4 regions of the Micromonospora cremea genome follow, and region 3 is predicted to be linked to each of the others. Evidence: riboswitches for the same ligand, from Rfam matches in the RefSeq annotation. Region 3 holds a riboswitch; each other region holds the start of a gene.
The links. A riboswitch is a leader RNA that binds a small molecule or an ion and turns the genes downstream of it on or off. The one in region 3 is predicted to bind cyclic di-AMP.
Positions count from the first base shown of each region.

Region 1: another riboswitch for cyclic di-AMP. It lies ahead of BUS84_RS25915 (coiled-coil domain-containing protein); the one in region 3 lies ahead of BUS84_RS33615 (C39 family peptidase).
Region 2: another riboswitch for cyclic di-AMP. It lies ahead of BUS84_RS15845 (coiled-coil domain-containing protein); the one in region 3 lies ahead of BUS84_RS33615 (C39 family peptidase).
Region 4: another riboswitch for cyclic di-AMP. It lies ahead of BUS84_RS05550 (LysM peptidoglycan-binding domain-containing protein); the one in region 3 lies ahead of BUS84_RS33615 (C39 family peptidase).

Region 1 is NZ_FSQT01000002.1:2,671,240-2,677,018, reverse strand. It holds gene BUS84_RS25925 (heavy metal translocating P-type ATPase) at 1-1,325, opposite strand, end outside; gene BUS84_RS25920 (YibE/F family protein) at 1,778-3,154, shown strand; cyclic di-AMP (ydaO/yuaA leader) riboswitch at 3,321-3,451, shown strand; gene BUS84_RS25915 (coiled-coil domain-containing protein) at 3,456-4,475, shown strand; gene BUS84_RS25910 (carbonic anhydrase) at 4,531-5,235, opposite strand; gene BUS84_RS25905 (helix-turn-helix transcriptional regulator) at 5,437-5,775, shown strand.
Region 2 is NZ_FSQT01000002.1:549,767-555,545, forward strand. It holds gene BUS84_RS15835 (HelD family protein) at 1-743, shown strand, start outside; gene BUS84_RS15840 (cation diffusion facilitator family transporter) at 851-1,768, shown strand; cyclic di-AMP (ydaO/yuaA leader) riboswitch at 1,911-2,042, shown strand; gene BUS84_RS15845 (coiled-coil domain-containing protein) at 2,099-3,112, shown strand; gene BUS84_RS15850 (hypothetical protein) at 3,231-3,749, shown strand; gene BUS84_RS15855 (SRPBCC family protein) at 3,774-4,385, opposite strand; gene BUS84_RS15860 (PfkB family carbohydrate kinase) at 4,579-5,541, shown strand; gene surE (5'/3'-nucleotidase SurE) at 5,538-5,779, shown strand, end outside.
Region 3 is NZ_FSQT01000002.1:4,286,865-4,292,643, reverse strand. It holds gene BUS84_RS33625 (alpha/beta fold hydrolase) at 1-682, opposite strand, end outside; gene BUS84_RS33620 (hypothetical protein) at 857-1,873, shown strand; gene BUS84_RS33615 (C39 family peptidase) at 1,942-2,790, opposite strand; cyclic di-AMP (ydaO/yuaA leader) riboswitch at 3,016-3,157, opposite strand; gene BUS84_RS33610 (hypothetical protein) at 3,444-4,214, opposite strand; gene BUS84_RS33605 (hypothetical protein) at 4,339-4,752, opposite strand; gene BUS84_RS33600 (acyltransferase family protein) at 4,854-5,779, opposite strand, start outside.
Region 4 is NZ_FSQT01000001.1:1,254,919-1,260,697, forward strand. It holds gene htpG (molecular chaperone HtpG) at 1-637, shown strand, start outside; gene BUS84_RS05535 (nitroreductase family protein) at 712-1,404, opposite strand; gene BUS84_RS05540 (ArsR/SmtB family transcription factor) at 1,401-1,736, opposite strand; gene BUS84_RS05545 (ThuA domain-containing protein) at 1,851-2,513, shown strand; cyclic di-AMP (ydaO/yuaA leader) riboswitch at 2,680-2,851, shown strand; gene BUS84_RS05550 (LysM peptidoglycan-binding domain-containing protein) at 2,852-3,520, shown strand; gene BUS84_RS05555 (hypothetical protein) at 3,588-3,947, opposite strand; gene dinB (DNA polymerase IV) at 4,059-5,246, opposite strand; gene BUS84_RS05565 (GNAT family N-acetyltransferase) at 5,335-5,779, opposite strand, start outside.

The DNA.
Region 1 (5,779 bases), 1.6 Mb from region 3:
GCGGCACCCCGCGCCGACCACCGGCCGATCGCCGCATCCAGGTCGGCCGGGAGCGACAGACCCAACTCCCGCAGCAGCGCCGGGCCGCCCACCGCGTACTCCGTACCGTCGACGGTGGCCTGCACCCCGCGGCCCGGCAGCGATCGGAACCCGGCGGCCGGGGCCCGGCCGACGCTCCCGGCCGCCGCCACGATCGCCCGGGCCAGCGGATGCTCGCTGTCGGACTCCACGCCGGACGCGATCCGCAGCAGCTCGTCCCGCTCGACGCCGGGTGCCGTCACCAGATCGGTGACCACGTGCTCGCCCCGGGTCAGGGTGCCGGTCTTGTCGAACAGCACCGCGTCGACGGTCCGCATCCGCTCCAGCGCCAAACGGTCCTTGACCAGGATCCCGGACCGCGCGGCCAACGCGGTGGAGAGCGCGACGACCAGCGGAATGGCCAACCCGAGCGCGTGCGGGCAGGCGATCACCAGGACGGTGACCGTGCGGACCACCGCCTCGTCGGGCTGGCCGAGCACGGTCCAGACCAGCACGGTCACCACGGCGGTGCCGGTGGCCAGGTAGAACAGCGCGGCGGCGAACCGGTCGGCCAGCAACTGGGCCCGCCCGCCGGATCGCTGCGCCTGCGCGACCATCCGCTGGATGCCAGCGAGCGCGGTCTCCTCACCCAGCGCCTCGACGCGGACCCGGATCGCCGAGTCGGTGGCGACGGTGCCGGCCACCACCCGGTCCCCTACCGACCGGGCGACCGGACGCGACTCGCCGGTGATCATCGACCCGTCCAGCTCGGCGCCGCCATCGACGATCCGGCCGTCCGCCGGAACGCGCCCACCCGGCCGGACCAGCACCACGTCGTCGACCCGCAGCTCGGTCACCGGCACCGGCTCGACCCGCCCGTCCGCCGCCACCCGCTCGGCATCGTCGGGCAGCAACGCGGCCAGTGCCGCGAGGGCGCCCCTGGCCTGGCCGATGGCCTTCATCTCCTGCCAGTGCCCGAGCAGCATGATGGTGACCAGCGCGGCCAGCTCCCACCAGAAATCCAGGTCGAAGGCGCCCACGCTGGTAGCCAGTGACGCGGCGTAGGCGACGGTGATGGCCATCGCGACCAGCAGCATCATGCCCGGTGCCCGATCGCGGACCTCGCGGACCGCACCGACCAGGAACGGCCAGCCGCCCCACCAGAACACCACCGAGCCGAGCCCGGGCCCGACCCAGGACCGGCCCGGGACGTCCAGCCCGAGGCCGAGCCGGTCCAGCACCAGGTGGCTGGTCAACACCACCGGCACGGTGAGCGCCAGGCAGACCCAGAACCGGCGGCGGAACATGGCGGGATCGTGCCCGGCGTGCTTGTCGTGCCCGCCGTGCTGCTGCGGCCCGCCGTCGGCGTGTGGCTGATGGCCCCCGGGCCCGGCGTGTCGCTGGTCGCCGGCGGGGCGACCGGGGTCGGGCGGTGACGGCGCGGGCATGACTCCAACATGCCGGTCCGGAAACCGCCGCGCGGGCGGTTGGACAACCTCGACACTCCGCCATGACCTGCGTCCCCGGGTCGGGCTGGTTAGCATTCCGACGATGGCCCTCCGGATCCCGCTACGCAGTTGGGCAGAGGTGCCGCCACGATGTGGCGTCGCCTCCCGCCGACCGGGCCGAGCGCTCACCGCCCGTAGTCACGCAGTCGCCAACCAGCGATCCGGCGCGCTCGTCGCCGCTTTCCCGCGGCGGCGGTGAACCGACCGGCCCGCCGGCACGTACCCCGCACCGGATCGTTGGGAGTCTCGCATTGGGTTCCGACCACACCCGTCCCGCTCCGTCCGCCCCGCCCCGGGTGCGACGGATCCTCATCGCGACGGTGGTGCCCCTCTTCGTCGCGACCGTGCTCGCCGCGGTGGTGCTCTGGCCGCGCGACGGGTCACCACAGACCGACGGCGGCGCGAACGTGCCGCGGTACCACGGCACGGTGACCCGGGTGGTGACCGAGCCCTGCCCAGCGACGGCGACGAGCCCCGAGGGCACACCGAGCCTCGGAGACGGGCCGTGTGGCACGGTGGACGTCCGGGTGAAGGACGGGCCGGCCTCCGGCCAGCAGGTCCAGACACCGGTGCCGGCCGGACCCGGCGCGCCCCGGGTCGAGGTCGACGACGAGGTCATCCTGGTTGAGCTGACCGATCCGACCGATCCCACCGCCAGCAGTTGGAACATCGCCGAACACCAGCGCGGCGCGCCGCTGCTGTGGCTGGCGGTGATCTTCGCCGCCGCGATCGTCGCGTTCGGCCGGTGGCGGGGCCTGGCCGCACTGGCCGGGTTGGCCGCCAGCTTCGCCATCCTGCTCACCTTCGTGCTGCCCGGAATCGGCGCCGGCCGGTCACCGCTGCTGGTCGCGGTGGTCGGCGCCGCGCTGATCATGTTCGTGGTGCTCTACCTGACGCACGGGGTCAGCGCCCAGACCTCGGTCGCGGTGCTCGGCACCCTGGGCAGCCTGGTGCTCACCGGCATACTGGCCACCATCGCCACCGCCGGCACCCACCTCACCGGCTTCGGCAGCGAGGACGCCACCACGCTGTCGATGTTCCAGGCCGACGTGGACCTGCACGGTCTGCTGCTCGCCGGGATCATCATCGGCTCGCTCGGGGTGCTCGACGACGTCACGGTCACCCAGGCGGCAACCGTGACCGAACTGGCCAACGCCAACCCCGGGCTGACCCGGTTGCAGCTCTACCGGGCGGCGACCCGGGTCGGCCGGGCGCACATCGCCTCCACCGTCAACACCATCGTGCTGGCGTACGCGGGCGCCTCGTTGCCGCTGCTGCTCCTGCTCACCGCCGACTCCCGACCGATCGGGCAGCTCCTGACCAGCGAGTTCCTCGCGCAGGAGATCGTCCGCAGCGCGGTCGCCACGCTCGGGCTGATCGCCGCCGTACCGCTGACCACCGGGCTGGCCGCGATGGTGACCGCAGCCGGCCGCCAGGACACCGCGCCCGCCGCCGACGCGCCCGCCCCGCGACCCCAGCCCGACCGCGCCGAGGCACTGGCCGCACTGAGCTCCCCACGCACGGGTCGACTCGATCCCACGTCGCCCGACCCGGCGCGGACCACACCCCCATCCACCGCCACCGACCGGTGGCCAGAGCCGAACAGGAGCACGGATACGGCATGGTGACACTCCTCAACGTGACCAGGTGGGGCATCCGCCCTGAGAACCGCGTCACTGGTCACTCAACGCCATGGCGAAATGACGCTTTTGATCGGTATCAGGGCGTAGCTCAGCCGGTCGACTCTCGGGTAACCTCGCTGCCGGTCACCGCCGAAGGCGCGAAGCGGCGCCTGCGGTGCCACCGCCCAATCGCCAACCGGCGAGCCGGGAACCCAGGTACGTGGGGTGAATCCGCGAAAGCGGTAGGGGCCACTTCCGCCCCGAACCCGTCAGCTAACCCGGTCGGCGGTCGACGGAAGGGAACATTGTGACGGCACCCCTACGCCGCTGGTTGACACCCGTGGTGGCCGTGATCGCCGCACTGACCGTGCTCGCCGGGCCCCTCCCGGCGCAGGCCGCCCCGACGACCCCCACACCGTCCGGGCACGAGGAGGACGGCGAGCCCCAGCTGCTCAACGACGTGATCGAGCAGACCAACCGCAAGTACTCCGCGGCCAAGTCCAAACTGGACAAGTCGAAGAAGAAGCAGCTGCAGCTGGCGCTGGAGGTCGAGCGGGCCAAGGCCGACCTGGATGCACTGGCGCCGCAGGTCGGGCAGATCGCCGCCCAGTCGTACCGCACCGGCCGGATCGGCCCGATGGCGATGCTGCTGGAGAGCGAAGCCCCTGACTCGTTCGTCCAGCGCGCCGCCGCGCTCGATGAGATGAACATGGTCAACGAGAAGAAGCTCGCCGAGGTCAACACGGTGAAGGCCCGCGCCGAGCAGGCCAAGCTGGCCCTCGACGCGGAGGTCCGCGAGCAGCAGAAGCAGACCGCCCTGATGGCGAAGGAGAAGCGCGACGCGGACAAGGCGCTCGCCCTGGTTGGCGGCAAGGGCTTCACCGGCGGGCTGGTGTCGGCCACCTCGCCGGTCGCCCGGCTCGGCCCCGGACGGACCGCCGACGGTGACTGGAAGTCCGAGTCCTGCAGCGAGAACGACCCCACCACCTCGGGCTGCGTCACCCCGCGCACGCTGCACGCGTACAAGGAGGTCAAGCGGGCCGGCTTCAACCGGTTCGTGGGCTGCTACCGCTCCGGCGGGCCGTGGGAGCACCCGAAGGGCCGCGCCTGTGACTGGTCCTTGCAGAAGAGCGGCTTCAGCCCGTGGCACAACGAGGACACCCGGACGTACGGCAACAACGTGGCCGCGTTCCTCATCCGCAACGCCGACCGGCTCGGCATCTACTACGTGATCTGGAACCGGCAGATCTGGTTCCCTGCGACCGGCTGGAAGTCGTACAGCGGGCCCTCGAACCACACGGACCACGTGCACATGTCGCTGCTCTGATCCCGCGATCTCCGTCGAGGGCCGTTCCGCGTCACGCGGGGCGGCCCTCGTCGTGTCAGGCGGCGGGCGTGCTGGCGCCGGTCGGTACGTCGAGCGTCGCGGCCGGCACGGCGGCCACCGGACGCACCATCCCGGCGGCGAGGCGGTACGACACCCCCACCACCGCGCACCGCCCCTGCGCCACCTCGGCGGCCAGCACGGGCGACTGCCCGAGCAGCGCCTCGACGGTCTGCGCGATGTGGATGTCGACGATGCCGTCGATGTCGTCGACCCCCTCGGCGGCGGCCCGACGCAGGCTGGGCAGCACCGCGTCGACCACTGCGCGCAGGTGCCCCTGGGGCGGTGTGCCGGTGGCGGCCGACTCCCGGGCCGCCTGTACCGCACCGCACGAGTCGTGGCCGAGCACCACCACCAAAGGGGTGCCGAGCACGGTCACCGCGTACTCCACGCTGCCCAGGACCTCCGGGCCGGTGGTGTGCCCCGCGGTGCGGACCACGAACAGGTCACCCAGCCCACGATCAAAGATGATCTCGGCGGCCAACCGGGAGTCGGAGCAGCCGACGACCACCGCGAACGGATGCTGCCCGTCAGCCACCGCCGCGCGGTGCCCGGCGTCCTGATTGGGATGGCGCGGGGTGCCGTTGACGAAGCGGCGGTTGCCGGCAGCCAGTTCGGCGTACGCCTGGGCCGGATCGGCCGGCACCCGGTCCGGGGTCCGCTGCGGACCCGGCTGGCCGCCGGGTGTACCGGGACGGCTCATCCCCGCACCTCTCCTCCACGCGTTTGACCTGCTCAGCCGACTCTTCAGCGGGGCGGCGGCGGGCGCTGACTCGGGCTCCACGGTCACACGCACCGCAAGATGCGTCAAGATATGCGTGATATAGATTTCATACGTTGCCCCTGGGCCGGTGCTCCGGCGACGCTCCGAGGGCGCGGCGGCAACCGGAGAGGCGGACCCACGATGGCGAGCACAGCGACGGCGGCTGGCGACAGCGGCGGCCGGAACTGGACATTCCTCACCAACCACGGGCACGTTCTGCTCGCCATCGCCCGCGACCCCACCGCGCGGCTGCGCGACGTGGCGGCCGAGGTCGGCGTGACCGAGCGGGCCGCGCAGGCGATCGTCGCCGACCTGGAGGCCGGCGGCTACCTGCAGCGCACCCGGGTCGGACGGCGCAACGAGTACACCCTCAACCCGGCCGGCCATTTCCGGCACCCCGCCGAGGCCGACCGCCAGGTCGGCGATCTGCTCGCGCTCTTCGCCGAGACACCCGCCGAGGAGACCGCCCGCCGATCCTGACCAC
Region 2 (5,779 bases), 3.7 Mb from region 3:
CCCGGCGTGACCCGTTCCAGCTCGCTGGCGGTGTCCGCGAGCTGAGCAGCTTCGGCGACCGGCAGCGGGCCGCGCGGGCGGCGGCCCGGGAGCGGCCGGCGGACTACCGGGAGTACGCGCACGTGGTGGTGGACGAGGCGCAGGACGTCTCGCCGATGCAGTGGCGCATGGTCGGCCGGCGCGGCCGGCTGGCCTCCTGGACGGTGGTGGGCGACCCGGCGCAGACGGCGTGGACCGGCGACCCGGAGGAGCTGGACCGGGCCCGGGACCAGGCGCTGGGCCGGCGCAAGCGGCACGACTTCACGCTGACCACCAACTACCGCAACTCGGCGGAGATCTTCGCGGTGGCGGCGGCGGAGATCCGCCGGCTCTACCCCGACCTGCTGCTGCCGACCGCCGTCCGCTCCACCGGGGTCGATCCGGTCGAGCTGGTGGTGCCCGCCACGGGCCTGGAGACCGCGACCGTGGAGGCGGCCACCGGCCTGCTGGCCGAGGTGGAGGGCACGGTCGGGGTGATCACGCCGGTCCCGCGCCGCGACGAGGTCGCCGGCTGGCTCGGCGCACTCGGTGCGCCGCGACTGCAGGTGGTGACCAGCCTGGAGGCGAAGGGCATGGAGTACGACGGGGTGGTGCTGGTCGCCCCGAGCGAGATCCGGGCGGATCCGGGCGCCGGGGTGCGCACCCTGTATGTCGCGCTGTCCCGGGCCACCCAGCGGCTCACCACCATCGACCCGACCGGCTGACCCGCGACGGCCGGCCCCGTCGGACGGACGACCTGCCGTACACTTGCATACATAGCGATGTGAGCATACATTTGACCGGGTCCCGACGGACGACGGAGGGTGGTCTCGTGGGCGCAGGTCATGACCACCACCACGGGTCGGTCGCCAACGCCGCGCACCAGCACCGGGGGCGGCTCTGGACAGCGTTCGGGCTGCTCGCCACCCTGATGGTGGTCGAGGCGGTGGCCGCGTTCCACACCGGCTCGCTGGCCCTGCTCTCCGACGCCGGGCACATGTTCACCGACGTGCTCGGCATCGGGATGGCGCTCGCCGCGATCACCGCCACCCGGCGGGCCACCGGCGACCCGCAACGCACCTTCGGGCTCTACCGACTCGAGGTGCTCGCCGCCCTGGCCAACGCCGTCCTGCTCTCCGGCGTGGCGGTCTACGTCGTGATCGAGGCGATCGGCCGGTTCGGCGACCCGCACGAGGTGCTGGCCGGTCCGATGCTCGCGGTGGCCGCGCTCGGCCTGCTCGCCAACCTGGCCGCCTTCGCCCTGCTCCGCGCGGGGGCTCGGGAGAGCATCAACCTGCAGGGCGCCTACCTGGAGGTGCTCGGCGACCTGCTCGGCTCGCTCGGCGTGATCGGCGCGGCACTGCTCATCCAGGTCACCGACTGGTGGTGGGCCGACCCGCTCGTCGCGGTCGCCATCGGCGTGTTCATCCTGCCGCGCACCTGGCGGCTGGGACGGGCCGCGGTCCGCATCCTGGTGCAGGCCGCCCCCGAGCACCTCCAGGTGACCGCCGTGCACGACCGACTGGCCGCGGTGCCCGGCGTGGTCGAGGTGCACGACCTGCACGTCTGGACGCTCACCTCGGGCATGGAAGTGGCCTCCGCGCACCTGACCATGGCGCCCGGCGCGGATGTCGGCGTGGTGCTCTCCGCGGCTCGCGCCGCCCTGCACCAGGAGTTCCGGATCGAGCACGCGACGTTGCAGATCGAACCCGGCGCGTCCCCCGGCGCCTGCGGTTCGGTCGAATGGTAGCGGCGTTTCAGGAGCTTTACTCGGATTAGCCGGAATTTACCGTGACGACGGACGCACCGTCCGTCACATCGGCTGCACCGGCCCCAAAAGCCCCGGTAGGCTCGGTCCCGGCCTCCACCCGGCGGCGCCCACCCGGCGCCGGTGGCGGCCGCCGCCTAATCGCCCGAGCGGGCGAACCGGGGAACCACGTTCCTGGGGTGCATCCGCGTCAGCGGTAGGGATCTTCCGTCCCGAACCCGTCAGCTAACCCGGTCGGCGGCTGACGGAAGGACATGCGTAGTGGTACCAGCACGACCACCCGCCGCCCGACTGGCGGCCCTGATCGTCGCGATGTTCGCCCTCGGCGTCGCGATCCCGGCCGGCGCCGCCTCGGCCGCTCCCCCGACCGGCCTGCGGGCCGCCGCGGCACCCGACAGCGACGAAGAGGGCGGCACCCCGGCGCTGCGGGCCCAACTGGAGGCGGCCAGCAAGGGATACCTGGACGCGAAGCGCGCCCTGGACACCTCCGTACAGCGGCAGCAGCAGCTCGCCACCCAACTGAAGACCACCGAGACCGAACTGACGGCGCGCAGCGGCAAGGTCGACGAGATCGCCGGACTGGCCTACCGCACCGGCCGGCTCGGCACGGTGTCGGCGCTGCTCAACAGCGGCACCCCCGAGGGCTTCATGGACCGGGCCGTCACGCTGGACGCGGTCGCCGCCAACGAGGACCGGGCGCTGCGCGACCTCACCGCCACCAGGGACGAGGTCAACCGCACCCGCATCGCCCTGGACGGCGAGATCCGTGAGCAGCGCAAGCAGGTCACCGTCATGGCCAAGCGCAAGGAGCAGGCCGAACGGGCTCTGACCGTGGCCACCACCAAGCCCCGGACGACCGCCGACACCGGCTCCAACCGGGGCACCTCCGCCGCCAACGCAAAGGCCGCGCCGCGCAACTCCGACGGCTCCTGGCCGTCGGAGTCGTGCAGCGTCAACGACCCCACGCCGGCCACCGGCTGCATCACCCCCCGCACGCTGCACGCGCTCAACCAGGCCAAGGCCGCGGGCTTCACCCGGTACGTCTCCTGCCACCGCAACGGCGGCTCCGGTGAACACCCGAAGGGCCGGGCCTGCGACTTCGCCGCCCAGAAGAGCGGCTTCGGCGGCGACGCCACCGGCGGCGACAAGACGTACGGCAACAACCTGGCCGCGTACTTCATCCGCAACGCCGACCGGCTCGCCGTGCTCTACGTGATCTGGTACAGGCAGATCTGGCTGCCCAGCAGCGGGTGGAAGTCGTACAGCGGAGCGGGCGGCGACCCGTCCAGCGACCACACCAACCACGTGCACCTGTCGGTGTACTGACCCCGGGCGGTGCCCCGCCCCGCGGGGCACCGGCCCGCCCGGGTACGTCAGCGGACGTACCCGGGATGTCGCCGGCGGTCGGACGCCCCGGGCCGAGCCCGGCGGGCAGCATCCTGGTATGCGTCGGATCCCACCCACCGCCCGCAAGGCGCTGCTCACCCTGCACCTGGTCACCTCGCTCGGCTGGCTCGGCGCCGACCTGACGCTGCTCACGCTCGGCGTCGCGGCACAGCGCGGCGCCGACCCGGCCGTCGTCTACCCGGTTGCCGCGCTGGTCGGCACCGTGCTGTTCGCACCGTTGAGCGTGCTGGTCTGGCTGGTCGGCGTGGCCAGCGCGCTGCTCACCCCGTGGGGGCTGCTGCGCTACCGCTGGGTGCTGGTCAAACTCGTGATCACCACGGTGATGGTCGGGTTGGTGCTGTTCCTGCTCACCCCGAACCTGCGGCACGCCGGCGCGCTGGGCGCCGCCCTGCCCGCCCGAGACCGCGCCGACCTGGTGATCGCACCGGCCGTGTCGACCAGTCTGATGATCATCGCGACGGTGCTCTCCACGTACAAGCCGTGGGGGCGACGGCCGGCCGCGCGGCCCACCGTCGCGGGCCGGACCGGACGTGATCCCGCGGCAACCAGGATCTAGTGGCCTCTCCACCCGAGCAGGTCACTACATCCAGGATCGAGCGTGATCTTGACGCGACCCGGGCCTGCGCGCGGCCGCAGGCCGGGCGTGGCCTTGGTGCGGCCCGGGCCTGGGCGCGGGCCGCAGGCCGGGCCTGGGTGCGGGCCGCAGGCCGGGCCTGGGTGCGGGCTCAGTTGGCGGGCGGGGGCCGGCCGTGCGGTCCAGGGCCGCGCCCAGTCGGGTGGCCAATGCCAGGTGGGCCGCCCGGGCCTGGCGGAACGCGTACCGGAACAGCGGGGCCGGCGCGGTCAGGGTGATCTCGACGTCGACCCGGACCAGGCCGTCCGGCTCGCCGCGCAGCCGGGTGTGGTTGCGCACCGTGGTGGCCGGCCACTGGCGGGCCACCATGACGATCTCGTCGTCCTCACTGATCAGCACGTCCGCCTGGTACGTGGTCCGGAAGCGCAGCGGGCCGGCCACCAGCCGGTCGCTGATCGCGTAGCTGGCCCGGGCACCGGGTCGGGGCGGCAGCCGGCGAACCTGGACGATCAGCGGGTGCAGCTCGCCCTGCCGGGTCAGGTCGCTCAGCAGCGCCGCGGCCTCGCGGGGAGTGCAGCGGGCCTGGACGGTGTAGCTGAAGGTATCGCTCCTGAGCACACCGTCTCCCGCCGTCGTTGGTCGCACGATCGTCCCGCACCCCGGTCGGGCTGGCAACGCCCGGACGGACACGGACCGTTGCCTCGGCATTCACACCGCGTTCCCACTACGGTCGGCTGATGGGTAACCACCCGCCGTGACGAGCGACGGAGGACGTGAGCATGAACGGGTACGACCGGTGAGCGGGCACGTGATGGTCTTCGCGCCCACGCCGCAGCTGACGGTGACCGTGGACCAGCCGAACGATCAGCCCGAGTTGCACCTGCACCCGGGCGGGCAGGGCGTCTGGCAGGCCCGGATGGTGATGTCGCTCGGGGTCGACGTGGTGCTCTGCACCGCGCTCGGCGGCGAGATCGGCCAGGTGCTGGAGCCGCTGCTCGTCAGCGAGGGAGTGGACCTCAAGGTGGTGGTCCGTGACTCCGGCAGCGGCGGGTACGTGCACGACCGCCGGGACGGGTCCCGGCAGGAGATCGCCGACGTGCCCGGGCAGCCGCTGAGCCGGCACGAGCTCGACGAGTTGTACAACCTGGCCCTCGGCGAGGGGCTGCGAGCGTCGGTGAGCGTGCTCAGTGGACCCAACGAGCCGTGGCTCGTTCCGGCCGACCTGTACCGGCGCTTCGCCGCCGATCTCGGTGCCAACGGCGGCCGGGTGGTGGTCGACCTCTCCGGCGATCACCTCGGGGCGGTGCTGGACAGCGGGGTGTTCTTCCTGAAGGTGAGCCATGAGGAACTGATCCGCGACGGCCGCGCCCGCAACGAGGAGAGCGCGGAGCTGACCCGGGTGATGTACGACCTGCACGCCGCCGGCGCCGAGACGGTGGTGGTGAGCCGGGCCGACGAGCCGGCGCTCGCGCTCGTCGACGGCGAGCTGTTCGAGGTGGAGATGCCCCGGTTGCAGGCGGCCGACCCGCGCGGCGCCGGCGACTCGATGACCGCCGGGGTGGCCGCCGTGGTGGCCGGCGGCGGAGACATCCGGACTGCCATCCGGACCGGTGCCGCGGCCGGCGCGCTGAACGTGACCCGGCACGGGCTGGGCACCGGGCGGTTGGACTCGATCACCGGTCTGGTGGATCGGGTCCGGTTGGTCCCGGCGGACAGCCGACAGCAGGAGCGGACCACCCCCGACGAACTGGCCGACCGGGCGGTCGAGCGATGACGCTGCGCGTGCTGGTCACCAACGACGACGGGATCGCCGCACCGGGCATCCAGGCGCTGGCCTGGGCGGCGGCGCAGCGGGGCCTGGACGTGGTGGTCGCCGCGCCGCTGGAGGAGGCGAGCGGCACCAGCGCGGCCATGAGCGCGATGGAGCAGGACGGGCGGGTGGTGGTGCACGACCACCCGCTGCCGGACCTGGCGGGCGTTCCGGCGTACGGGGTCGGTGGCTCCCCCGGCTT
Region 3 (5,779 bases):
GCCCGGGCAGCGTGGCGACCGGTACGCCGAACTCCTTGAGCTGCGCGTCGGTGACCATCGGGTCGTGCTCGCCGCGGGCCAGCACCACCGGCACGTCGGCCGCCGCCAGCAGAGCGGCGAGGTCCGGCTCGCCAACAGCGAACGCGGCCGGGTCCATCGCGAGGCGCCACCGGCCGTCGACCTGGCGCAGCCCGGCGTCGACCACGGGATGGTCCGGCAGGATCAGGCCGGACAGCCCGGAGACCCGCAGGTAGCGGCGAGCCGCCTCGGTGCGGCTGGCGAACCAGGCGATCGGTCGGGCGGCGAGTTCGGCGGCGCGGGTCAGCTCGTCGGGCGACCAGACCGCCTTGATGCCCAGCCCGACCACCGCGTCCACCGGCAGGCCGGCGGCGCGGGCGGCCAGCGCGAGGCCGACCACCCCGCCCAGCGAGTGTCCGAGCACGACGATCCGGTCGTCGGGGGCCAGGCCGTGGGCGATCCGCTCGGCGAAGCCAGCGAACGAGTACGACGGCAGCGGCGCCGACCAGCCGTGACCGGCGAGGTCCGGTGCGAGCCACCGCCCCGGCCAGTGCTGCTCCAGCAGCGGCGCCCAGGGCAGCCAGACGTCGCCGGTCGCCCCCATTCCGTGCAGCAGCAGCAGGACCGGCCCGCGGCCGGCTTGACCACCCGATTCATCCACCACGGCCGCAGTCTCCCACGGTTCGGCGACGGGTACGAGAGTCCCGGTCGGCGGCACGCGGGGGGACACCGATCGATGGAGATCCACTGTAGAGTTCGCCGCCTGGAAGGGCAGAGTCATCTGTCGATCCCTTGGGGAGAGGAGTCCACCGAGCTCACGAGGCAACGATCAGCACTGGTGGCGGCCCTGGCGGCCGTCGCACTCGGCTCGGCGCCCAGTGCCCCCGCGCTCGCCACCACCCCGAGCGTCCCCGCATCGGGTGCCGACGTGGTGGCGGCGGCCGATCGCGTCCTGCGGGTCTACAACAACAACATCGAGAACCTGGTGGTGAACAACTCCGACGGGACCTGCACCCGGATCTCCGGGCCGGACCACCTGACCTCGATCCTGGTCGACGACGCCGGCCGCACCGGCACCAGTGGCGTGGTGGCACCGGACATCCTGATCGTCCAGCAGGTGCGCGGCACCGGCCAGGCCGAGGCGTACGCCGATCAACTGTCGGCCAAGTTCGGCTACCCGGCGGGCACCTACCGGGCGATCGTGGCCTGGAGTGACCCGGAGCCGTGGGGCAGCACGCACAAGTGCAGCTCGCAGTCGCTGGGCGACCTCAAGAAGAAGCAGACCAACGGGATCATCTGGAACACCAGGACCCTCAGCCTCGCCGCCGGCGACATCTCGAAGTACTGGAGCGCGGGCTGGCTCAAGCCGGGCACGGCGTACTCCAACGGCGCCGGGTGCACGCTGTACAAGCCGCCGAACAGCGACCCGGACAGCACCGACTACTACAAGTGGAAGCGCAGCAGCGCCATCGCGGCCCGGTTCACCATCAAGGCGACCGGCACCAGCGTGTTCGCCGCGACCATGCACCTGCCCGAGGAGAACCGGCAGAACGCCTGCGCCGGCGACGGCGACCGGGGCATCGCCAACACCGGCATCCACCTCGGTGCGGACGCGACCAGCCTGTTGAACGCCTCCACGATCCGCATCGTGGGGATCGACGCGAACCGCACCGGCATCGCGCCGAGCACGTTGAGCGGGTACGGCATGACCGGCTACGGATCGAAGGCCACCAGCGGCTCCAGCAAGATCGACTACCTCTTCGTGGAGGGCAGCGTGCAACCGTCCAGCATCGACCACACGGTCAGCGGGACGAAGTCGAACCACCTCGCGCTGTACGGCTTCATCGGCTACTGACCGCACGGAGAAACGCCGCGGGCGCCGGCCCCTTGTGGGGGACGGCGCCCGCGGCGGCTGCGCCCGGGTCAGGCGGAGTAGCCCCGAGTGGCGATCCAGTTCGCCAGGTCGATCGTGGTGATCCAGTACGACGGGTCGGCGGCGTTCGCCGAGTCGGCGATCCGCACGGTCCGGCCGTTGTCCTTGTAGCCCACCACGGCGATGTAGTGCCCGCCGCCGTAGGAGTGCCAGCCACCATCGGTGTCGGTGGCGTCGCCGACGACGTTGGCCACCACGCCGCGGCCGGCGGTGATCGCCGCGACCACGTCGGCCTGGAGCTGGTCCATCTGGGCCGGGCTGGGCGTGCCGGCGAACATCCGGGTCCGGTACGGGGAGCCCTTCACCTCGGCGTTGAGCACCCGGGTGGTGTCCAGGGCCGAGTTGGTGCCCATCTCGGTGGTGCCCAGCTCGCCGCCGAGCTCGTCCTGGGTGCGGTCGATACCGGTGGCGCTGAGCGCGTTGCGGGTAGCCGCGGGTCCACAGTTGTAGTACGTGTTCTGCGCCTGGTAGTCGTAGTCGAGCACCTTGGTCGCGGGCGGCTTCGGCGGGGCCGGCTTACGGGTCAGATCCGGGTTGCCGCTGGCCTTGGCGGCGGGCGACGCGGCGCTGGCCGTCGGGGCGGCGGTGCTCGGCGAGGTGCTGGCCGAGGGGTCCGCGACGCGCGCCTCGCCGCGGGACGCGATGGTGTCGCTACGCATCTCGGCGACCGTGGTCGCGGTGTGCTGGCTGGCCGGGGCGTCGTCGGCGCCGGCGATCAGGGCGCCGGTGGTGGTCGCGAGCGCCAAGGCCGCGGCGGAGGCGGCGACGATCTGGTAGGGGCGCTCGGTGGCGAGACGACGGAGCTGACGCTTCAGGGTGTGCTTCACGGGGTCCTCCACGGATGGGGGGGAGAGCGGCACACCGGGCCGGACCGATATCCGGGCAGGCGCCAGCGCGCGGACCGTGGTCCGCGGGTGGTGAACCGCTCAGGGGATTGCCCGGCGTGGCCGGGTGGGAGAGGCGGTGACCCGGGGGTCAGCTCACCGGACGGATGAGCGGGGGCACCGCGGCGCCGTGGAGGCAGGGGAACAACCGAGGAGTGGAGAGGTGCTGCACGAGGATGGAACTCCTTCCGACACCGCCTACCGGGTTAGCTGACGGATTCGGGCGGGAAGATCGCCCTACCGCGGGCCGTGGCTCGCGGATTCACCCCGGACTTACTGATGGGTCCCCGGTTCGTTGATCACGATTGAGCGGGTCGGCGCGGCGTCGCCTCTTGCGATCGGTTACCGCACCGGACGGGACGACACTACTGGCCTGTTCAATCCCTGCCAAGCCAGGTTCACCTGCGTAAACCTGAAATCGAGCGCTAATTTCTGCGCGTATTGCCACTGACGTGACTCGATGGGACAACCGGTTACGGCGGCGATGCTGGGCGACAAGCGGACAGGCCGTCGACAACGGCACGGCATTCGCGGGGAAAATTCGTCCGAACGCGACGTGCGCCCGATTTCCCGCCGGTGTGACCGGGCTCACCCGCCAATTCGGAAGGTCAGCCCACGCGGGCCGGACGCCAGCGCGTCGCGGCTGCCGGACGGAACGCCGCCGTCACCGTCCGGCGGGCCGGCGCCAGGTTCGGCCGCAGCCGGGCCGCCGCCGCGTACGCCTCCTCGGCGAGGACGCGGGCCGACTCGGCGGCCAGCTCCGCGTCGCGCCAGGCCGACCGTTCCCGCCCGGCGGCCGCCCGGTAGTCGGCGAGCCTCGCGTCCCGCACCGCCCGACTGAGCAGCACCTCCTGCTCGACCGGGTGCCGGCGGGGATCCCAACCGTGCCGATGCGTGAACACGTCACCGAGCTGCCGCATGGACAGGTCCCCGCGCCAGTGCGCCGCCATCGCCGCGCGGTGCAGGTAGCGCTCCCGGCCGGCGTACTCGGCGGGGGTGCGCGGGGTACGCGGGGTGGGCAGCGCCCCGGCGCCGGCGAACCGACGGGCGGCGGTGTCCGCCTCGTCGTACGCGGCCCACGCCCGCTCCACCTGCTCCTGAGCGGCCAGCCAGTCGGCGCGCCGTCGACGGGCGGTCTGCGCCGCGCCCGCCGCGGCGACGGCCACCTCCTCGGCGTACCGCCGCAGGTCGGCGGCCTCGGCCGCGGCGGCCTCCCGGGCGGTGGGCGCCGCGGGGGTCGGGTCGACGGCCGGCTGGTCCCGCTCCGGGCGGGCGACCAGCACGGTGAGCACGGTCAGCGCCAGCAGGAACAGTGCCGACCAGATGGCGGCGGCCTGGGGCACTTCGGTCAGGAACTGGTAGAAGACGACGGTCTCCATGGTCGGCACCTCGGGGTGAGAGCTGTGCGATGGGAACCGCACGGTCGTGGCGGAGCCACGGATCGGCGGCGTGCGGAGCTGACGGCTCGACAGGCGCGGCGGGAGGGACGCTCGTCCCGGTGGCTCAGCGCGCGGGTGGGGCCCGGGGCGCTCGGCTGGCGCGGCCGTCGGTGCGGGGCAGCGGGTCGGCCCCGGCGTCGCGCACCCGGGTCGCGCCGGTCGGAGCAGCGGGGACGACGGTCAGCACGCCGGGCGGCACCGGCTGCGGGTCGGCCGACCATTCCGTGGACGCCGTCTCGGCGGCCCACTCAGCGGTCGCGTGCTCCGCGTCATCCACCGCGGCGGACCGGCACGACGGCGCGAGCGGACCGGGGGTGAACGCCGACGGCGCGGCGGCCGGCGCCACCGACGACGCGGCCGAGGCCGGGGCCTGACCGGCGCCGAGCGCCAGGGCGGCGACGACGGCGAAGCTGGCCAGCACGCGTGCCGCCCAGCGCGCCACCCACCACAGCGGACAGGTGAGCGCGGCCGGAAGCACGTTCCCACGCTACCGCCGCGGCCGATCGAGCGCATCGGTGCCGGGCGTGTCGACCCACGCCGCGCCGATCGCGCCAAGCCCGCTGACCAGGGTGGACGGTGTCAGCGCGAGTCGGCGTACGTCGATCGCTCGCCCGCCCGCCCGGCCGTGCGGGCTCCGGCGTTGCCGGCCTCGGTGCCGCCGGCTTCGGCGTTGTCGACCTCGGTGTTGCGGGCCTCGGTGCCGCCGGCGCGCTGCCGGGGGACGACCGCCGGTCGGGCCGGGCGGCGCGGGGCGAGCCGGCGCATCATCGGGGTTTCGACAAAGCGGTGCAGCAGCCCGGCGAGGACCAGGTTGACCAGCAGGAAGCCGAGCACCACCGCAGGGCCGCGCCAACCGCCGAACCCGGTCCCCCAGTCCCCGGTCCAGCGCAGCACGGTCGTCATCACCAGGACGTGCACCAGGTAGAAGGCGAAGGAGACCTCACCGAGCCAGACCAGTGGGCGGGAACGCCACGGCGAGGGCCGGCCCCGCACGTCCGCGTCCGCCGCCGCGGTGATCACCAGCAGGTACGCCACCGCGAGCAGCGTCGTCCACAACTCGGCGCGGATCCACTGCACGGCGGCAACCCAGGTAGCCACGAAGATGACGCTGGCTCCGGTCAGCCCGGGGCCGCGCCACCGGCCCCGGCGCATCAGCTCGGCCGCCACCGCACCCAACCAGAATTCCAGCGAACGCGCCGGCGGAAAGATCTGGGTGAACCACCAGCGGCTGACCTCCGGCACCAGTTGCTGGGCCGGCCAGAGCGCGAGGATCAGCAGCGGCAGGGCGATGACCAGCGTCCAGAGCAGCGCCGGTCGTGTCCGGCGCAGCAGCGGCAGGGCCAACGGCAGGCAGAGGTAGAAGAAGAACTCGCAGGACAGCGACCAGCTCACCGTGTTGATGCTGTAGAACCAGCCCGGCCGGGGGTCCCAGGCCTGCAGCAGCAGCAGGTTCTCCAGCGCGGCGGCCGGCGGCACCGGGTCGGCGAACCACCAGGCGACCAGCA
Region 4 (5,779 bases), on a different contig from region 3:
ACGGATGAAGGACGGCCAGAGCGACATCTGGTACGCCACCGGCGACTCCCGGGCCACCATCGAGAACTCCCCGCACCTGGAGGCGTTCCGGGCCAAGGGCCACGAGGTGCTGCTGCTCACCGACCCGGTCGACGAGGTGTGGGTCGAGCGGGTCGGCCAGTACGACGGCCGCCCGCTGCGCTCGATCGCCAAGGGCGAGGTCGACCTGGACACCGACGAGGAGAAGCAGCAGGCCGAGACCGAGCGCGAGCAGCAGCGACAGGAATTCGCCGCGCTGCTCGACTGGCTCGGCACGACCCTGGCCGACAGCGTCCGGGAGGTCCGCCTGTCGTCGCGCCTGACCACCTCACCGGCCTGCGTCGTCGGTGACGCGCACGATCTCACCCCGACCCTGGAGAAGATGTACCGGGCGATGGGGCACGAGGTCCCGTCGGCGAAGCGGATCCTGGAGATCAATCCCGGTCACCCGCTGGTCGCCGGGCTGCGCAAGGCCCACGAGCAGAGCGGGGGCTCCGAGGCGCTGACCGAGACGGCCGAGCTGCTGTACGGCCTGGCGGTGCTCGCCGAGGGTGGCGAGCTGGCCGACCCGGCCCGCTTCACCCGGGCGCTGGCCGACCGGCTGGCGCGCAGCCTCTGACCGACGGACCCCTCCGGCCGGCGGGCCGCCCGCTCAGCGGGCCCCCGCCGGCCGGGCCCGAGCCGTGGCACCTGCTACCAGCGATCCCAATGAGCGAAAGCTCCGGCGTCCGCGCGGGGCCCGGGCTTGAAGTCCGTGCCGAGGGTGTAGGCCACCGGGGTGAGGGCCACCTGCACGACGGTGTCGTAGGGGATGTCGAGCAGGTCGGCCATCTCCCGCTCGTAGCTGAGATGGCTCGTGGTCCACGCGGTGCCCAGCCCGCGCTCCCGGGCGGCCAGCATGAAGCTCCAGAACGCTGGTATGACCGAACCCCAGGCCCCCGCCTGTCCGCGAACGCTGTCGAGCTCCGCGCGTGACTCGACGCGCAGACACGGAATGAGCAGCAGCGGAGCCTCGTGCAGGTGGTCCGCGAGGTGTTGCAGGCTGCCGGCGATGCGACCCCACTGCGCGGAGGCGAAGTCCATCCGGCTGAAGGCGGGACCGGCGCTCCCGGAGGCGGGTGGTGGGGCCATCAGGCCAAGCCGCCACAGCCGCGCGACGGCGGCGCGGGTCTCCTGGTCCTCGACGAAGATGAAGTCCCAGCGCTGCCTGTTCCGGCCACTGGGTGCCTGCAGGGCGATCCGGAGGCAGTCCTCGATGACGTCCCGGGGGACCGGGCGTCGCAGGTCGAGACGCTTCCGGACGGCGCGCGTCGTGGTCAGGACCTCGTCGGCGCTCAGGCCGAGCGTGCCCGTCGCGTCGGGCCGGGTAGATCTCGAGTCGGTCATGCCGGTGCTCCCGTGCGCTGGGGAATCTCAAGGTTCGCAGTGATCGCGGGAAGGACACCGGGAAACCGCTCATTGATCTCGTCGGCGCGCAATTCGTGACGGCGGAAACTGCCGTTCGGCGTGACGCGGAGGACGCCGGCCTCTCGCAGGACCTTCAGATGGTGCGAGAGCGTCGACATGCTGACCTCGGACAACGCCTCGAACTTTCCGCAGACGACGCCACCGGCCCGGGCCAGCTGCCGTACGACGCTCAGGCGCACCGGGTCCGCGAGGGCGCCGAGCAGCGTGGCCAGGTCGACCGAGGCGAGATCGGGATGATGCAGGGCTCTCATGGACACCATGCTAGCTTTCATTTCGGGATTTCGGGAATCATCGAAACGAAGGTCCGGCGAGCGCCGGCTCGGCCGGCGAGTAACGCAGCCCACGATCACGAACGGAGCAGCGTCATGTCCGTCGACACCGTCATCTTCAGCGGCGAAGGCCCGCACGCCGATCCCTGGCACCCATTGGCCGAGACCAGCGCCAAGATCGCCAGCCTGATCGGCGACACCGACCCGGTGGCGACCGTGACCTCCGTCGGCCAGCTCGACGCCGCACTCGACGGCACCCGCCTGCTGGTGGTCAACGCGAGCGCCAACCGCTCGACCCCGATTTCCGAGGACGAGGACTTCGCGCGCATCCTCGACGCCTTCCTGGCCCGCGGCGGCAGTCTGCTCGCCACCCACAGCGCCACCATCGCGTTTCCCCGGCTGCCGAGCTGGCGATCCACGATCGGCGCCGCCTGGGACCCCGGCCGGACCTACCACCCGCCGATCGGCCCGAGCCTGATCCGCCGCTCCGGCGTCGCGCATCCGCTCACCGAGGGGCTCGGTGACTTCGAGGTCTACGACGAGCGCTACACCGACCTGGAGTTGATCGCCGACGCGAAGATCGAGCCTCTCTACGTCCACGAGGAAGGCGGCGCCATCCACCCGCTGATCTGGGCGCGCACGGTAGGGGATGGCCGGGCCGTCTACAACGCACTCGGCCATGACGTCCGGTCGTACGAGTCGCCGGCGCACGTGGAGCTGCTGGGCCGCATCGTGGCCTGGCTCCGGCGCGACGCCTGAAATCCGACCCGATCGGAAACGGTCCATCGTGGTCACTGCACAGTCTCGGGACACCCGCAACCGCTGCGCGGGTCGTCCCGCGTGCCCCGGTGAAGAAGTTCACAGGGGGTGGGCGACCGTCACCAACCGTGCCTAACGTCGGTCGGGTTCGCCAATGCGGACACCGCGACCGGCAACGCCAAATCCTGCCCCCGGTCGTCGGAACCCAGTCACCCGGGCAGGAGCGGGGGACCCAACGTTCCTCGGTGCACGTCACCTCGGGGTGAAGCCGCCACCGCGCGGCCGGGCTCCTCGGCCCGAACCCGACAGCTCACCTCGCCGGCGTGGAGGAAGCTCACATGGCATCTGAATACACGCCCCGTCATCGACGGGTCACCACCCGCCGCGTCGCCGTCGGCACCCTCGCCGTCGGCGCGGTCACCGGGGCCGTCGCCCTCTTCGGCCCGGCCGCCCCGGCCCAGGCCGGGGTCAACTGGGACGCGATCGCCCAGTGCGAGTCCAGCGGCAACTGGCACATCAACACCGGCAACGGCTACTACGGCGGGTTGCAGTTCTCGCAGAGCACCTGGGCCGGCTACGGCGGCAAGAAGTACGCCGCCCGCGCCGACCTGGCCAGCCGCGGCGAGCAGATCGCGATCGCCGAGAAGGTGCTCGACGGGCAGGGCATCGGCGCCTGGCCGACGTGCGGCAAGAAGGGCGGCTCGTCGGGCGGCTCCACCGCGAAGTCCTCGACGAAGTCGTCGTCGAAGTCCACCTCGAAGTCCGACTCGACGTCGAAGCCGCAGCAGCGGTCGTCGCGCGGCGAGCAGCCGGCGACCCGCAACCACGAGCGCAGCGCGCCCTCTTCGGGCAGCGGGGCGTACCTGGTCAAGCCGGGCGACACCCTGTCGGAGATCGCCCACGCCCATCAGGTGGCCGGCGGCTGGCAGGCCCTGTACGAGCGCAACCGTCAGCTGATCGGCGCGGATCCCGGTCTGATCTTCCCGGGTCAGCGGCTCGCCCTCTGACGCACGCCGCGGGCGCCCGACCGGATTCCGGTCGGGCGCCCGCGGGCGTGTCGAGGAGGGGTGGGCGTCAGGCGGCCGACGCGGCAGCATCGGGACGCGCCGGCACCGACCCGGACCAGGCGCGGCGCGCGGCCGGAACGCCGTCACCGGGCCGGTCAGCGCGGTCGGCGGCGTCCTCGCCCCGCTCCGGACTGACTGTGGACGGTGTGTCGGCCGCACCACGGGCCAGCCGCAGTGACTGTTCAGCGGAGCGGCGGGCCGCGCACGGCCACGGCTGGCCGGCACAGAGCAGGTTGTGGCAGGCGCCGTCCTCGTCCGGCTCGTGGGCGCTGAGCACGTCGATCGCGAGCTGCCAGAGCAGCGGGTCGGTCACGTCGCCGGGACGCTGCTCGCGCCGGCTCGGACGGTTGCTGGTGTCGTCGGACATGGTGGTCCCCCCTGGTAAGGCTGAATCTTCATTACGTCACCGCTCAGGTAATCGCTAAACCCTCGCGGCCTGTGATGTCCGGCGCAGCCGCCACGCCGCCACCCGGTGCGGTCAGTCCGGCAGCAGCGGCATCTCGACGCCTGGATCCCGGCCGAGCAGCACCGCGCGGGTGAGCGCCGCCGATCCGAACCGGTCGCGGACCGCGTCCACCGCGGCGTCCAGCTCGGCCCCCGGGTCGTGGTGGAACGGCAGCTCCGGCTGGACCGGGTTGTCGTCCAGGTTGCCGACCGACACGCCGATCAGCGTGACGCCCCGCCGGCCGATCTCGGGCAGGGCGACCCGCAGCAGCGTCCGCGCGGCGGCCAGCAGCGGCGTGGTGTCCGCGGTCGCCTTGCCGATGGTGTGGGAGCGGGTCGCCCGGGTGTAGTCGCCGAAGCGCAGCCGCAGCACCACCGTGCGCCCGGACCGCCCGGCCGCCCGCATCCGCCGGGTGACCCGGTCGACCAGGCCGGCCAGGACGGCGTCCAGCTCCGCCGGTGCGTGTGGCGTCCGGCTCAGCGCGTGCTGCGCGCCCATCGAGCCGCGCCGGCGGCCGACCTGCACCGCCCGAGGGTCGCGGTTGTGCGCCAGGGCGTGCAGGTGCCGGCCGGCGCCGGCGCCGAGCAGTGACACCAGCGCCGCCTCGCCGAGCCGGGCCACCTCGCCGACGGTACGGATCCGTCGTTCCCGCAGCTTCGCGGCGGTGATCGGGCCGACGCCCCAGAGCCGTTCCACCGGCAGCGGGTGCAGGAACGCCAGCTCGGCGTCGGGCGCGACGACCAGCAGCCCGTCCGGCTTCGCCACCCCGCTGGCCACCTTCGCCAGGAACTTCGTCCGGGCCACGCCGACCGTGATGGGCAGGCGGACCCGTTCGCGGACCTCCCGGCGCAGCCGCTCGGCGATGTCGGCCGGCGGCCCGGCCAGCCGGCGCAGGCCGCCCACGTCCAGGAACGCCTCGTCGATGGAGAGCCCCTCGACCAGCGGGGTGGTCTGCCGGAAGATCTCGAACACCGCCCGGCTGGCCGCCGTGTACGCCGACATCCGAGGCGGCACCACGATCGCGTCCGGGCAGAGCCGGCGCGCCTGCTGGCCGCCCATCGCGCTGCGTACGCCCCGCGCCTTCGCCTCGTAGCTGGCCGCCAAAACCACACCGCCGCCGACGATCACCGGCCGCCCCCGCAGGCGTGGATCGTCGCGTTGCTCGACCGACGCGTAGAAGGCGTCCAGGTCGGCGTGCAGGATGCTGGCCCCGGGTGACACGTACATATGTTCGCATGGCGTCAACGATCACCACAGTGACCTGGGCCAACACGACCGGCGTGGCCGCCGGTCCCGGCGGCGCCTAGCCCTACGGCGCGGCATCGGTTGACAGGATGTAACGGCGCAGCGACACCGCGCCACCGTCGGGGGCGGTCCACTGCGCCGTGCTGGTGCCGGTGCACCGCCACCCGGTCCGCTCGTACAGGGCGGCGGCCGCGGTGTCGCCGGCGGCCACCTCGAGCGCCAGGTCCATCCCGCGTTCGCTCGCCCACCGCCGGGCCCGGGTCAGCAGCGCGCCGCCCAGCCCAGCCCCGCGGGCGGCCGGCGACACGAACAGGCGAGCCACCTCGGCGGTCGGCCGGGCGAGCGACCCGTCCGCCGGGTCGGGCAGCCGGTGCACCGCCACATGCCCGACGATCGTCGAGTCGGCGTCGACGGCCACCCACGCGCGTGCCGGACGGGGCTCGCGCAGCCAGCGGTGCGGGTCGGTGGGCCAGTTCAGCGGGTACCGGTCGGCCTGGTGGACGAGGGCG